DNA from 2 places in the Streptomyces coelicoflavus genome. Region 1 is predicted to be linked to the other one. Evidence: predicted binding sites of a transcription regulator. Region 1 holds the regulator's gene; the other holds the start of a gene.
What was found. The regulator HrcA, encoded in region 1, represses chaperone genes, less so after heat shock. The targets are predictions, from matches to a motif close to TTNGCACTCNGNNNNNCNGAGTGCNAA.

Region 1 (7,178 bases):
CCCTCGTCTACGAACCGCGCGACAAGGGCGGCCCCAGCGGCGACTTCTACGACCTCTTCCCGGCCGGCGACGGCCGCTGGTGCTTCGCCGTGGGCGACGTCCAGGGCAAGGGCCCCGAGGCCGCCGTCGTCATCGGGCTCGCCCGGCCCTGGCTGCGGCTGCTGGCCCGCGAGCAGTACGGCGTCCCCGACGTCCTCGACCGCCTCAACCAGCTCCTCCTCGACGACGCCACCGAGGCCGCCGACGCCGCCGCCCGCGCCCTGGTCGCCGCCGGAGGCCCACCGGTTGCCCCGGGCGACGGACCGCAGACCCGGTTCCTCTCCCTGCTCTACGGCGAGCTGGTCCCCTTCGACGGCGGCGTCCGCTGCACCCTCGCGTCCGCCGGACACCCGCTGCCGCTGCTCCTCGGGCCCGACGGCACGGTGTCCGCCGTCGCGTGCCCGCAGACCCTGCTCGGCGTCGTCGAGGACGCGACGTACGTCAGCGAGACCTTCGAGCTGCGGTCCGGCGACACCCTGCTGTGCGTCACGGACGGGGTCACGGAGCGGCGCAGCGGCTCCCGCCAGTTCGACGACGACGACGGGCTCGCCGAGGCACTGGCCGGCTGCACGGGCCTGGACGCCGAGCTGGTCGCCGAGCGGATCCGGCGGCTGGTGCACGAGTTCGGGCCCCGGCCCCCGGAGGACGACCTGGCCCTGCTGGTGCTCCAGGCGCAGTGAGCGGGCGGGCGCGGCTTCAGGCCGGCTCGGGGATTCGGCCGGGGCAGGGGACCGGTCGGGCCGGGGACTGCGCCGGACGGGGGATCCGGCCGGGTGCGGGACAATGGAAGGCATGCCCTCCGCACTCCCCGACGGCGAGCCCGTCCCCGCCGACGGTGCCCTGCCCGCGTCCGCGCTCGCCGGGGCCGCCGACCGCCCCCTCGGTTTCTACCTGCACGTGCCGTACTGCGCGACCCGCTGCGGCTACTGCGACTTCAACACCTACACCGCGACCGAGCTGCGCGGCACCGGCGGCGTCCTCGCCTCCCGCGACAACTACGCCGACACGCTCGTCGACGAGGTCCGCCTGGCCCGCAAGGTGCTCGGCGACGACCCCCGCGAGGTGCGCACGGTCTTCGTCGGCGGCGGTACGCCCACCCTGCTGGCCGCCGGTGACCTGGTGCGGATGCTGGGGGCGATCCGCGACGAGTTCGGCCTGGCGCCGGACGCGGAGATCACGACGGAGGCCAACCCGGAGTCGGTCGACCCGGCGTACCTCGCGACCCTCCGCGAGGGCGGCTTCAACCGGATCTCCTTCGGCATGCAGAGCGCCAAGCAGCACGTCCTGAAGATCCTGGACCGCACCCACACCCCCGGCCGCCCCGAGGCCTGCGTCGCCGAGGCCCGCGCGGCCGGCTTCGACCACGTCAACCTCGACCTGATCTACGGCACCCCCGGCGAGTCCGACGACGACTGGCGCGCCTCCCTGGACGCCGCGCTCGGCGCCGGACCCGACCACGTCTCGGCGTACGCCCTGATCGTCGAGGAGGGCACCCAGCTCGCCCGGCGCATCCGGCGCGGCGAGGTCCCCATGACCGACGACGACGTGCACGCCGACCGGTACCTGATCGCGGAGGAGACCCTGTCCGCGGCGGGCTACGACTGGTACGAGGTCTCCAACTGGGCCACCTCCGACGCCGGGCGCTGCCTGCACAACGAGCTGTACTGGCGGGGCGCCGACTGGTGGGGCGCGGGACCGGGCGCGCACTCCCACGTGGGGGGCGTGCGGTGGTGGAACGTGAAGCATCCCGGGGCCTACGCGGGCGCACTGGCGGCGGGGAAGTCGCCGGGCGCGGGGCGCGAGGTCCTCACGGACGAGGACCGGCGGGTGGAGCGCATCCTGCTGGAGCTGCGGCTGCGGGAGGGCGTCCCGCTGTCGCTGCTGCGGGAAGCGGGGCTCGCGGCGTCGCGGCGGGCGCTGTCGGAGGGGCTGCTGGAGGAAGGGCCGTACGAGGCGGGGAGTGCGGTGCTGACGCTGCGCGGGCGACTGCTGGCGGACGCGGTGGTGCGGGACCTGGTGGACTGACGGGGTTTCTTCTCGCCCCGCCGCCCCTTCCCGTCCCGACCCCGGGGGCGCTGCCCCCGGACCCCCGCTCCTCAAACGCCGGAGGGGCTGAGAAGAGCGGCGTCCCGGCTGAGAAGAGCCGGGGTCCTACGCCGTCACGAAATCGATCAGCTCCTCCACCCGCCCCAGCAGCTCCGGCTCCAGGTCCTTGTACGAGCTCACCCGCGCCAGGATCGCCTGCCACACCGCGCCCGTGTTCTCCGACGGCCAGCCCAGGGCCCGGCAGACCCCCGTCTTCCAGTCCTGACCGCGCGGCACCCGGGGCCAGGCGTCGATGCCGACCGACGCCGGCTTCACGGCCTCCCAGATGTCGATGTACGGGTGGCCCACGACCAGCGCGTGCTCGCTCGTCACCGCCTCCGCGATGCGCCACTCCTTCGAACCCGGCACCAGATGGTCCACCAGGACGCCCAGCCGTGCGTCGGGGCCGGGGGCGAAGTCGGCGACGATCGACGGGAGGTCGTCCACGCCGCCCAGGTACTCCACGACGACGCCCTCGATGCGCAGGTCGTCGCCCCAGACCTTCTCGACCAGCTCGGCGTCGTGCCGCCCCTCGACGTAGATGCGCCCGGCGCGCGCCACCCGCGCCCGTGCGCCGGGGACGGCGACCGAACCGGACGCCGTACGGGAGGGGGCGGAGCGTGCCGGACCGGAGGACGACGACGGCCGCACCAGCGTCACCACCCGCCCCTCCAACAGGAAGCCGCGCGGTTCCAGCGGGAAGACGCGGTGCTTGCCGAAGCGGTCCTCCAGGGTCACCGTGCCCGCCTCGCAGCGGATCACCGCGCCGCAGAACCCGGTGCCGGGCTCCTCCACCACCAGGCCGGGATCGGCCGGCACCTCGGGGACGGGCTGCGGTTTCTTCCACGGAGGGGTCAGGTCGGCGGAGTACTGGCGCATTCTGCCGACGATACGAGAAACGCCCGCGCCTTGATCAGCGCGACACGCCGAACCGGGCGGCCAGCGCGTCCCGTTGGGCCCGGACGAACGCCGCGTCCACCACCGCTCCGTGACCGGGGACGTACAGCGCGTCCGAACCGCCCAGCTCCAGCAGCCGGTCCAGTGCGGCAGGCCAGCGCGCCGGTACGGCGTCGGGGCCCGCCTGCGGCTCGCCGGACTCCTCGACCAGGTCGCCGCAGAACAGGACATCCGGGGAGCCCGGCACCAGCACCGCCAGGTCGTGCCCGGTGTGCCCCGGGCCCACGTCGGCCAGCAGGACCTGCCGTCCACCGCCCAGGTCGAGCGGGTGCTCGCCCCGGACTTCGTGCCGGACAGGGGAGAGCGCCTCGGCCGCCTCCCGCGCCGCCCCGGCGTCCAGCCCCTCCGCCACCGCGTCCGCGCGCAGCGCCTCCCGCCCCTGTCCGCCCGGCGCGAACAGCGCACCCGCGCCCGTCGCGCCGTGCGCGCCGTACACCTCCGCGTCCGTGAACGCCGCCGCGCCGAAGACGTGGTCGAAATGCGGGTGGGTCAGCGCGAGATGTGTCACACGCCGCCCGGCGAGCCGCCGCACCGCCTCCCGCAACCGGGCGCCCTCCGCCAGGCTCGACCCCGCGTCCACCATCAGCGCCGCGTCCGAGCCGAGCACCAGCCCCGTCGTGCAGTCCCAGCCCGGCAGCCGGCACCGCCTCACACCCTCCGCCAGCCGCTCCCAGCCCAGCTCTTCCCAAGTCACCGTCACGGCGACGACGCTAACGGCATCGTCACGGCCTTGCCGGGGGCGTACCCCACGGCCGTACACTGGGCCGGGGAAGTCTGGCACTCGCGAGCCGTGAGTGCCAGGGCAGACAGGTCAAGGCGGGCCAGACAGGCCGAAACGGGCGGACGAAGCTGGAGGTGTGCGCGAGTGCTCAGTGAACGCAGGCTTCAGGTGCTGCGCGCCATCGTCCAGGACTACGTCGGCACCGAGGAACCGGTCGGCTCCAAGGCTCTCACCGAGCGGCACAACCTCGGCGTCTCCCCGGCCACCGTGCGCAACGACATGGCGGCCCTGGAGGACGAGGGTTTCATCGCCCAGCCGCACACCAGTGCCGGGCGCATCCCGACCGACAAGGGCTACCGGCTCTTCGTCGACAAGCTGGCCGGCGTCAAGCCGATGACCGCGCCCGAGCGGCGTGCCATCCAGAACTTCCTGGAGGGCGCCGTCGACCTCGACGACGTCGTGGCCCGCACGGTGCGGCTGCTCGCGCAGCTGACCCGGCAGGTCGCCGTCGTGCAGTACCCGTCGCTGACCCGCTCGACGGTGCGGCACGTGGAGCTGCTCTCGCTCGCGCCCGCGCGCCTGATGCTCGTGCTGATCACGGACACCGGCCGGGTCGAGCAGCGGATGGTCGACTGCCCGGCGCCGTTCGGCGAGGCGTCGCTGGCCGATCTGCGGGCGCGGCTCAACAGCCGGGTCGCGGGGCGCCGTTTCACGGATGTGCCGGCTCTGGTGGAAGATCTGGCGGAGCCCTTCGAGGCCGAGGATCGCGGTACGGTCTCCACCGTGCTCTCCACTCTCCTGGAGACGCTGGTCGAGGAGAACGAGGAGCGGCTGATGATCGGCGGCACCGCCAATCTGACCCGCTTCGGGCACGACTTCCCCTTGGTGATCCGGCCGGTGCTGGAAGCCCTTGAGGAGCAGGTCGTGCTCCTCAAGCTGCTCGGCGAGGCGAAGGATCCGGGCGTGACCGTCCGAATCGGTCACGAGAACGCCCACGAGGGACTCAACTCAACGTCCGTCGTGTCGGTCGGCTACGGTTCGGGCGGCGAGGCGGTTGCCAAGCTCGGCGTGGTCGGACCGACCCGCATGGATTACCCGGGAACGATGGGAGCGGTACGCGCAGTGGCACGGTACGTCGGACAGATCCTGGCGGAGTCGTAGGTGGCCACGGACTACTACGCCGTACTCGGCGTGCGCCGCGACGCTTCCCAGGACGAGATCAAGAAGGCGTTCCGGAGGCTCGCCCGCGAGCTGCACCCGGACGTCAACCCCGATCCGAAGACCCAGGAGCGGTTCAAGGAGATCAACGCCGCCTACGAGGTGCTGTCGGACCCGCAGAAGAAGCAGGTCTACGACCTCGGCGGCGACCCGCTCTCGCAGGCGGGCGGCGGCGGGGCCGGCGGCTTCGGCGCGGGCGGCTTCGGGAACTTCTCGGACATCATGGACGCGTTCTTCGGTACGGCGTCGCAGCGCGGGCCGCGCTCGCGCACCCGCCGGGGCCAGGACGCGATGATCCGCATCGAGGTCGAGCTGGACGAGGCGGCCTTCGGCACGACCAAGGACATCCAGGTCGACACCGCGGTCGTCTGCAACACCTGCAACGGCGAGGGCGCGGCGCCCGGCACGTCGGCCCAGACGTGTGACATGTGCCGCGGCCGCGGCGAGGTCTCGCAGGTCACCCGGTCCTTCCTGGGCCAGGTCATGACCTCGCGGCCCTGCCCGCAGTGCCAGGGCTTCGGCACCGTGGTCCCCACCCCGTGCCCCGAGTGCGCGGGCGACGGCCGGGTCCGCTCCCGTCGCACCCTGACCGTGAAGATCCCGGCCGGTGTCGACAACGGCACCCGGATCCAGCTCGCGGGCGAGGGCGAGGTCGGCCCCGGCGGCGGTCCCGCCGGCGACCTGTACGTGGAGATCCACGAGCTGCCCCACTCGACCTTCCAGCGGCGCGGCGACGACCTGCACTGCACGGTCACCATCCCGATGACGGCGGCGGCCCTCGGCACGAAGGTGCCGCTGGAGACCCTCGACGGCATGGAGGAGGTCGACATCCGCCCGGGCACCCAGTCCGGCCAGTCGATCCCGAAGCACGGCCGGGGCGTCACCCACCTGCGCGGCGGCGGCCGCGGCGACCTCATCGTCCACGTCGAGGTCACCACCCCGGGCAAGCTCGACCCCGAACAGGAACGCCTCCTGCGCGAGCTGGCCAAGCTCCGCGGCGAGGAACGCCCGACGGGGCAGTTCCAGCCGGGGCAGCAAGGGTTGTTCTCGCGGCTGAAGGACGCGTTCAACGGGCGCTGACGGAGAGCTTGGCGGGCGTCGGTTTGCTGCGCGGGTGCGGGCGGCGGCCGGGGTCTGCCGGGGGTCCGGGGGTCGCCCCCGGGCAGGCACAGTCAGCCGGGGCAGCAGGGGTTGTTCTCGCGGCTGAAGGACGCGTTCAACGGGCGCTGAGGTCCCTCCGGGATGCGGATGCTCCTGGCGTATGCCAACGGAAGCCCGGATTCGGACTTGTGCGGAGGACGTGACAACATGCCGTCATGTCCTCCGCACTGACCGATCTCTTCCCCTACCCGATCGTGCAGGCGCCCATGGCGGGCGGCGTCTCCGTGCCGCAGCTCGCGGCCGCGGTGTGCGAGGCGGGCGGGCTGGGCTTCCTGGCCGCCGGGTACAAGACCGCGGACGGGATGTACCAGGAGATCAAGCATCTGCGGGGACTGACCAGCCGCCCCTTCGGCGTCAACCTCTTCCTCCCGCAGCCGGAGACGGCCGACCCCGCCGCCGTCGACGTCTACGCCCACCAGCTGGCCGGCGAGGCCGCCTGGTACGAGACGGAGCTGGGCGACCCCGACAGCGGCCGGGACGACGGCTACGACACCAAGCTCGCCGTACTCCTCGACAACCCCGTACCGGTGGTGTCCTTCCACTTCGGCGTGCCCAGCCGTGAGGTCGTCGACTCCCTGCACCGCGTGGGGACCTTCGCCCTGGTCAGCGCCACCACCGCGGACGAGGCCCGGGCCGTCGAGCAGTCCGGCGCCGACGCGGTGATCGCGCAGGGCGCCGAGGCCGGTGGGCACCAGGGCACCCACCGGGACAACCCGGAGACCGGCGGCTCGGGCACCGGGCTGCTGTCGCTGGTCGCCCAGGTCCGGGAGGCGGTCGGCCTGCCGATCGTCGCCGCCGGCGGCATCATGCGCGGCGGCCAGATCGCCGCGGTCCTCGCGGCCGGCGCGAGCGCGGCCCAGCTCGGCACCGCCTTCCTCGCCACCCCCGAGTCCGGCGCGCACGACCTGCACAAGCAGGCGCTGACCAACCCGCTGTTCGTCCGCACCGAACTCACCCGCGCCTTCTCCGGCCGCCCCGCCCGCGCCCTGGTCAACCG
Region 2 (7,178 bases), 960 kb from region 1:
TTCAGGGATCGTCATCCTCCGGACCCTACGCCGTGGTGCGCACCGCGCTCAGCTGAGGGTCTTCAGCGACGCCGCGTCGTACGGGGCGAGTTCGCCGAAGCGGCCGGTGAGGACCTTCTCGGCCCACCGCGGGTCCTGGAGCAGCGCGCGGCCGACGGCGACGAGGTCGAACTCGTCGCGCTCCATGCGGTCGAGGAGGTTGTCGAGGCCCCGGACGGAGGCACCCTCGCCCTGGAAGGCCTTGTCGAAGTCGCCGTCGAGGCCGACCGAGCCGACGGTGATGGCGGTCCTGCCGGTGAGCTTCTTGGTCCAGCCGGCCAGGTTGAGGTCCGAGTCCTCGAACTCCGGGACCCAGTAGCGGCGGGTGGAGGCGTGGAAGGCGTCCACTCCGGCCGAGGCGAGCGGGGCGAGGATGGCCTCCAGCTCCTGGGGGGTCTCGGCGAGACGGGCGTCGTAGGCCTCCTGCTTCCACTGGGAGTAGCGGAAGATCACGGGGAAGTCCGGGGAGACGGTCTCCCGTACGGCGGCCACGATCTCGGCGGCGAACTTCGCCCGGGCCACGGGGTCGCCGCCGTAGGCGTCGGTGCGGCGGTTGGTGCCGGACCACAGGAACTGGTCGACCAGGTAGCCGTGGGCGCCGTGGATCTCCACGCCGTCGAAGCCGATGCGCTCGGCGGCCGCGGCGGACTCGGCGAAGGCGCCGATGACGTCGTCCAGGTCGCGCTGGGTCATCACCCTGCCGGTGGGCTCGTCCGCGCCGATGCGCAGGCCGGACGGGCCGACGGCGGGGGCGTCCGGGAAGGGCTGGTCCCCGGCCTTGCGGACCATGCCGATGTGCCACAGCTGCGGCACGATCGTGCCGCCCGCCGCGTGCACCGCCCCGGCGACCTTCGCCCACCCGGCGAGCTGCTCCTCACCGTGGAAGCGCGGCACGCGGTCGCTCTGCCCGGCGGAGTCGTGGCCGACGTAGGTGCCCTCGGTGACGATCAGTCCGACTCCGGCGGCGGCGCGGCGGGAGTAGTACGAGACCACGTCCTCGCCGGGGACGCCGCCCGGGGAGAACATCCGGGTCATCGGGGCCATCGCGATGCGGTTGGGCACGGTGAGGCCGTTGATGGTGGCCGGGCGGGCGAGGAGCTGGGCGGCGCGGGTGGCGGCCTCGGCGGGGGTGACGGTCACGTGGGGGCTCCTGAGGTGGGTACCGATTGGTATGTGCGCGCGCATGCAACGCACTCCCACGGGAACGGGACCGCCCCGCCGGACCATTCCGCCCGGCGCCCCGATGTGAGCCTGCCCACAGCCGGAGACGCCCGAGGGCGGCACCCCCCTCTCGGGAAGTGCCGCCCTCGGTCCGTACCGGACGGTCGATCAACCGGAACCGGTCGATCAGAAGTCCATGTCACCGCCCGGCATGCCGCCCGGGGCGCCCGCCGCGGCGGCCTTCTCGGGCTTGTCGGCGATGACGGCCTCGGTGGTGAGGAACAGCGCGGCGATGGAGGCGGCGTTCTGCAGCGCGGAACGGGTCACCTTCGCCGGGTCGATGATGCCCTCGGCGATCATGTCGACGTACTCACCGGAGGCGGCGTTCAGGCCGTGGCCGACGGTCAGGTTGCGGACCTTCTCCACGACGACGCCGCCCTCGAGACCGCCGTTGACGGCGATCTGCTTCAGCGGGGCCTCCAGGGCGAGCTTCACGGCGTTGGCGCCGGTCGCCTCGTCACCCGACAGCTCCAGCTTCTCGAAGACCTGGGAGGCCTGGAGCAGGGCCACGCCACCACCGGCGACGATGCCCTCCTCGACGGCCGCCTTCGCGTTGCGAACGGCGTCCTCGATGCGGTGCTTGCGCTCCTTGAGCTCGACCTCGGTGGCGGCACCGGCCTTGATGACGGCCACGCCGCCGGCCAGCTTCGCCAGACGCTCCTGGAGCTTCTCGCGGTCGTAGTCCGAGTCGCTGTTCTCGATCTCGGCGCGGATCTGGTTGACCCGGCCCTGGACCTGGTCGGCCGAGCCGGCGCCGTCCACGATCGTGGTCTCGTCCTTGGTGATGACGACCTTGCGCGCGCTGCCCAGCAGGTCCAGCGAGGCGTTCTCGAGCTTGAGGCCGACCTCCTCGGAGATGACCTCGCCGCCCGTGAGGATGGCGATGTCGCCGAGCATGGCCTTGCGGCGGTCGCCGAAGCCCGGGGCCTTGACGGCGACGGACTTGAAGGTGCCGCGGATCTTGTTGACGACCAGGGTCGACAGGGCCTCGCCCTCGACGTCCTCGGCGATGATCAGCAGCGGCTTGCCCGACTGCATGACCTTCTCCAGGAGCGGCAGCAGGTCCTTGACGTTGCCGATCTTGGAGTTGGCGATCAGGATGTACGGGTCGTCGAGCGACGCCTCCATACGCTCCATGTCGGTGGCGAAGTACGCCGAGATGTAGCCCTTGTCGAAGCGCATACCCTCGGTGAGCTCCAGCTCCAGACCGAAGGTCTGGGACTCCTCGACGGTGATGACGCCTTCCTTGCCGACCTTGTCCATGGCCTCGGCGATGAGCTCGCCGATCTGGGTGTCGGCGGCGGAGATGGAGGCCGTGGAGGCGATCTGCTCCTTGGTCTCGACGTCCTTGGCCTGCTCGAGCAGGGCGGCGGAGACGGCCTCGACGGCCTTCTCGATACCGCGCTTCAGGGCCATCGGGTTGGCGCCGGCCGCGACGTTGCGCAGGCCTTCCTTGACCAGGGCCTGGGCGAGAACGGTCGCGGTGGTCGTACCGTCACCGGCGACGTCGTCCGTCTTCTTGGCGACTTCCTTGACCAGCTCGGCGCCGATCTTCTCGTACGGGTCCTCGAGCTCGATCTCCTTGGCGATGGAGACACCATCGTTGGTGATCGTGGGGGCGCCCCACTTCTTCTCGAGGACGACGTTGCGGCCCTTGGGGCCGAGCGTCACCTTGACGGCGTCCGCGAGCTGGTTCATGCCGCGCTCGAGGCCGCGCCGCGCCTCCTCGTCGAACGCGATGATCTTGGCCATGTGAAGTGGTCCCTCCAGGACTGGGGGTGATTCCTTCGGACCGCGCCCGCGCCCGCGACGGACGGCTCGCCGACCTTGTGGTTCCTTCCCCACCCGGCCTGCGGGCCTCACCGACCCGGTCCTTCGTTGTCACTCTCACCTTCAGAGTGCTAACGCCAATGATTAGCACTCGCCCCCATCGAGTGCAAGCGCCTCTCGCTGATCCGGCCCGCCGGTCAGCCACCCGCGAACAAGGGGGCGACGGGCGTCCGGGCAGGCCGAAGGGCCCGTACCCCTGGAGGTACGGGCCCTTCGGATGAAGACCGGGTGCTGCGGTGGCCGCGCGTCTCAGGCGCTGAGGCGAACCATGTCGGCCTGCGGGCCCTTCTGACCCTGCGAGATCTCGAACTCGACCCGCTGGCCTTCTTCGAGGGTGCGGTAGCCGTCCATCTGAATCGCGCTGTAGTGGACGAATACATCCGCACCACCGTCGACCGCGATGAAGCCGTACCCCTTCTCCGCGTTGAACCACTTGACGGTGCCCTGAGCCATGCCTAACTCCCCTATTACTGGCCCTTGCACAGATCCGCACTTCGCGAATCCGGGTCAGACCTCGCCCCCTCACGACTGGGGGCGTGCGCCGGAACGCGTCGACCGCGGCTGAATGTATCTGTCCAACTGCCGTCTGCAACAGGTCAATCGGACGAGAAATCTGGACGCGCCCGGTCCGGAATGTGGCGAGAATTCGCCTGAATTCGGGTCAAGTCGGGGCACACAAAGAGAACAAAAGCCACAGAACACGTCCGCACTTTGGCTACTTCTTGTCGGACGGACGGCAGGAATTAACGGTTCCCGTTGTGTCGATCGGGAGCGCGTTCCCCAACTCTACCGCGCTCAACCACATGGAATTGCCCCCTCCGTTTCTCTCACGGAGAGGGCAAGTCACGCTACGACACGTATCAGCCGCCGGCGACCGCCGGGATGATCGAGACACCGGCGCCGTCCGGCGTCGCCGTCTCCAGGCCCTGCTCGAAGCGGACGTCGTCGTCGTTGACGTAGACGTTGACGAAGCGGCGCAGCTTGCCCTGGTCGTCCAGGACGCGGGCGGCGATGCCGGTGTGGTTCTTCTCCAGGTCCGTGATGACCTCCCCGAGGTTGGCGCCGTCGGCGCTCACCTCGGCCTTGCCGCCGGTGTAGGTGCGCAGGATGGTCGGGATGCGAACGGTCACGCTCATGCGAGGCCAGCCTCTCGGAAGGAGTCCAGGTTGGGACGGATCGTGGCGGTGAGGCCGGTGCCGGCCACCGCGTCGAGGGTCTTCAGTCCGTCGCCGGTGTTGAGGACGACGGTGGTGAGCGACGGGTCGAGGACGCCGTTCTCGATCAGCTTCTTCGTCACGCCGACCGTCACACCGCCCGCCGTCTCGGCGAAGATGCCCTCCGTGCGGGCGAGCAGCTTGATCGCGTCCACGACCTGCTCGTCGGTCACGTCCTCCACGGCACCGCCGGTGCGGCGGGCGATGTCGAGGACGTAGGGGCCGTCGGCCGGGTTGCCGATGGCCAGCGACTTGGCGATGGTGTTCGGCTTCTGCGGGCGGACCACGTCGTGACCGGCCTTGAACGCCGTGGAGACCGGCGAGCAGCCCTCGGCCTGCGCGCCGAAGATCTTGTAGGGCTTGTCCTCGACCAGGCCGAGCCCGATCAGCTCCTTCAGCCCCTTGTCGATCTTCGTCAGCTGGGAGCCGGACGCGATCGGCACGACGAGCTGGTCGGGCAGCCGCCAGCCGAGCTGCTCGCAGATCTCGTACGCGAGGGTCTTGGAACCCTCGGCGTAGTAGGGGCGCAGGTTGACGTTGACGAAGCCCCAGCCCTCGCCGGCCGGGTCGCCGATCAGCTCGGAGCAGAAGCGGTTCACGTCGTCGTAGTTGCCCTCGATGCCGACCAGCTCGCCGCCGTAGACGGCGGCCATGACGACCTTGCCCTGCTCCAGGTCGTGCGGGATGAACACGCAGGAGCGGAAGCCGGCCCGGGCGGCGGCGGCACCGACGGCACCGGCGAGGTTGCCGGTGGAGGAGCAGGACAGGGTGGTGAAGCCGAAGGCGCGGGCGGCCTCGATGGCCTGGGCGACGACGCGGTCCTTGAAGGAGTGCGTGGGGTTGCCGGAGTCGTCCTTGACGTACAGACCGCCGGTGACGCCCAGCTCGCGGGCGAGGTTGTCGGCCTGGACGAGCTTGGTCCAGCCGGGGTTGATGTTCGGCTTGGTCGCGACGTCGGCGGGGACGGGCAGCAGGGGGGCGTAGCGCCAGATGTTCGCGGGGCCCGCTTCGATCCGCTTGCGCAGCTCTTCGGTGTCGTAGGCGGAGAAGTCGTAGGCGATCTCGAGGGGGCCGAAACACTCTTCGCAGGCGAAGACGGGTCCGAGCGGGACCTGGTGGCCGCACTCCCGGCAGCTCAGCGCGGCGGCGGGGCCGAGGTCGACGGTGCCGTCGGTGGAGTTCGCGGGGGTTTCGGCAGTCTGCACAGCCATGGAGGCGAGGCCCTTTCTCCTCATCTTCCTCACGACGCATCTCGCCGTGAGACGGATTTGGCACCTTCCCTAGCCGGGAGCCTCGCCACGTCCGTGTGACAAGAGCCGGCTGGAGGGTTGCCGGGGCTTCATCGGGCCGTATCCCTCTGCCCCTCTGGATGAGCGGTATGAAGTTGTTTGACGGTGGTGCGCGCGGCGACCCCGGCATGCGGTGGTCCCACGCGTTGTTCAAGACTGTAACCGAAGGCCAAGGCCGTTGAGATAGTCGTCCGTACCGCGAGATGGATCACAACGGATCACCACGGATCACGAAGGAGACCACCGGACGTGCTGGAAGAAGTCGAGCGCTGGCTGAACGCACGCTCCTGGTCCGCCGGGGACCGGACCGTCCGGCAGCTCCTGTCCGCCAAGCACGCCACCGGGCAGTCGGTCAGCGTGGTGCTGCCCGCCCTGGACGAGGAGGCGACGGTCGGGGACATCGTCACGGTGATCCGGCGGGAGCTGATGCTCCGGGTCCCGCTCGTCGACGAGATCGTGGTCGTGGACTCCGGATCGAGCGACCGTACCTCGGAGGTGGCCGCGGCGGCGGGTGCCCGCGTCGTGCACCGGGACTCGATCCTGCCCCGCATCCCCGCCGTGCCGGGCAAGGGCGAGGTGCTGTGGCGGTCGCTGCTGGTCACCGGCGGGGACATCGTCTGCTTCGTCGACGCCGACCTGCGCGAGTTCTCCGCCGACTTCGTCTCCGGGATCGTCGGCCCGCTGCTCACCGACCCGGACGTGCACCTGGTCAAGGCCATGTACGACCGTCCGCTCGGCGGGGCGGCCGGGCAGGGCGGCCGGGTCACGGAGCTGATGGCGCGCCCGCTGCTCAACCTGCACTGGCCGCGGCTGGCCGGCTTCGTCCAGCCGCTGGGCGGCGAGTACGCGGCCCGCCGCTCCCTGCTGGAACGGCTGCCCTTCCCGGTCGGCTACGGCGTCGAACTGGGCATGCTGGTCGACGCCCTGCACCTGGTCGGCCTGGACGCGCTCGCGCAGGTGGACGTCGGGGTCCGCGTCCACCGCCACCAGGACGGCCGGGCGCTGGGCCGGATGGCCGCCGCGATCTACCGCACCGCCCAGCTGCGGCTGGCCCGCGGCCACCTGGTCCGGCCGACGCTCACCCAGTTCGAACGCGGCGCCGACGGCTTCGAGCCGCGCACCTACGCCGTGGACACCGAGGAACGGCCCCCGATGACGGAGATCGCGGAGTACGCGGCCCGGAAGGCGGCCTGACCCCCGGGTCTCAGCCGGGGACGCCGTCCGACCAGCGCCACCGGCCGCCGGAGTCCAGCTCGCAGGTCAGGTACTCGCCGCCGCGGCCGTGGGTGTGCAGGCCCCGGTGCTTCTTGGCGCAGAACTGGCCGTCGGCGTAGCAGTTGCCGGCCGGGCTCATCAGCTCGCAGACGCCGGAGCCGCCGCCCGAGCCGCCGCCGGTGCCGCCGCCGCCGCTCGTGCCGCCGGTGCCGTCGGCCCGGGTCTTCGAGGGCTTCGGGGTCGGCTTCGGCGTGTGCAGCAGGCGTCCGGCGCAGTCGCGGCCGTCGCGGGGGACGGTGAAGGTCACGGTGCCGGGGCCGCCGCTCTGCGCGCAGACCTTCTCGCCGCTGCCCCAGGAGGAGGCCCGCTG

Region 2: a site for HrcA is predicted at 3,175-3,201, ahead of groL (chaperonin GroEL). Genes of this name have one in related genera too.

The regions. Positions count from the first base shown of each region.
Region 1 covers NZ_CP108218.1:5,638,235-5,645,412, forward strand. The annotation lists gene OHA99_RS25080 (SpoIIE family protein phosphatase) at 1-719, shown strand, start outside; gene hemW (radical SAM family heme chaperone HemW) at 832-2,064, shown strand; gene OHA99_RS25090 (DUF3097 domain-containing protein) at 2,191-3,003, opposite strand; gene OHA99_RS25095 (MBL fold metallo-hydrolase) at 3,038-3,781, opposite strand; gene hrcA (heat-inducible transcriptional repressor HrcA) at 3,947-4,963, shown strand; gene dnaJ (molecular chaperone DnaJ) at 4,964-6,100, shown strand; gene OHA99_RS25110 (nitronate monooxygenase) at 6,337-7,178, shown strand, end outside.
Region 2 covers NZ_CP108218.1:4,677,146-4,684,323, reverse strand. The annotation lists gene OHA99_RS20890 (carboxylesterase/lipase family protein) at 1-15, opposite strand, end outside; gene OHA99_RS20885 (NADH:flavin oxidoreductase) at 49-1,179, opposite strand; gene groL (chaperonin GroEL) at 1,387-3,012, opposite strand; gene OHA99_RS20875 (cold-shock protein) at 3,340-3,543, opposite strand; gene OHA99_RS20870 (MoaD/ThiS family protein) at 3,951-4,226, opposite strand; gene thrC (threonine synthase) at 4,223-5,515, opposite strand; SAM riboswitch class I at 5,533-5,680, opposite strand; gene OHA99_RS20860 (glucosyl-3-phosphoglycerate synthase) at 5,843-6,787, shown strand; gene OHA99_RS20855 (hypothetical protein) at 6,798-7,178, opposite strand, start outside.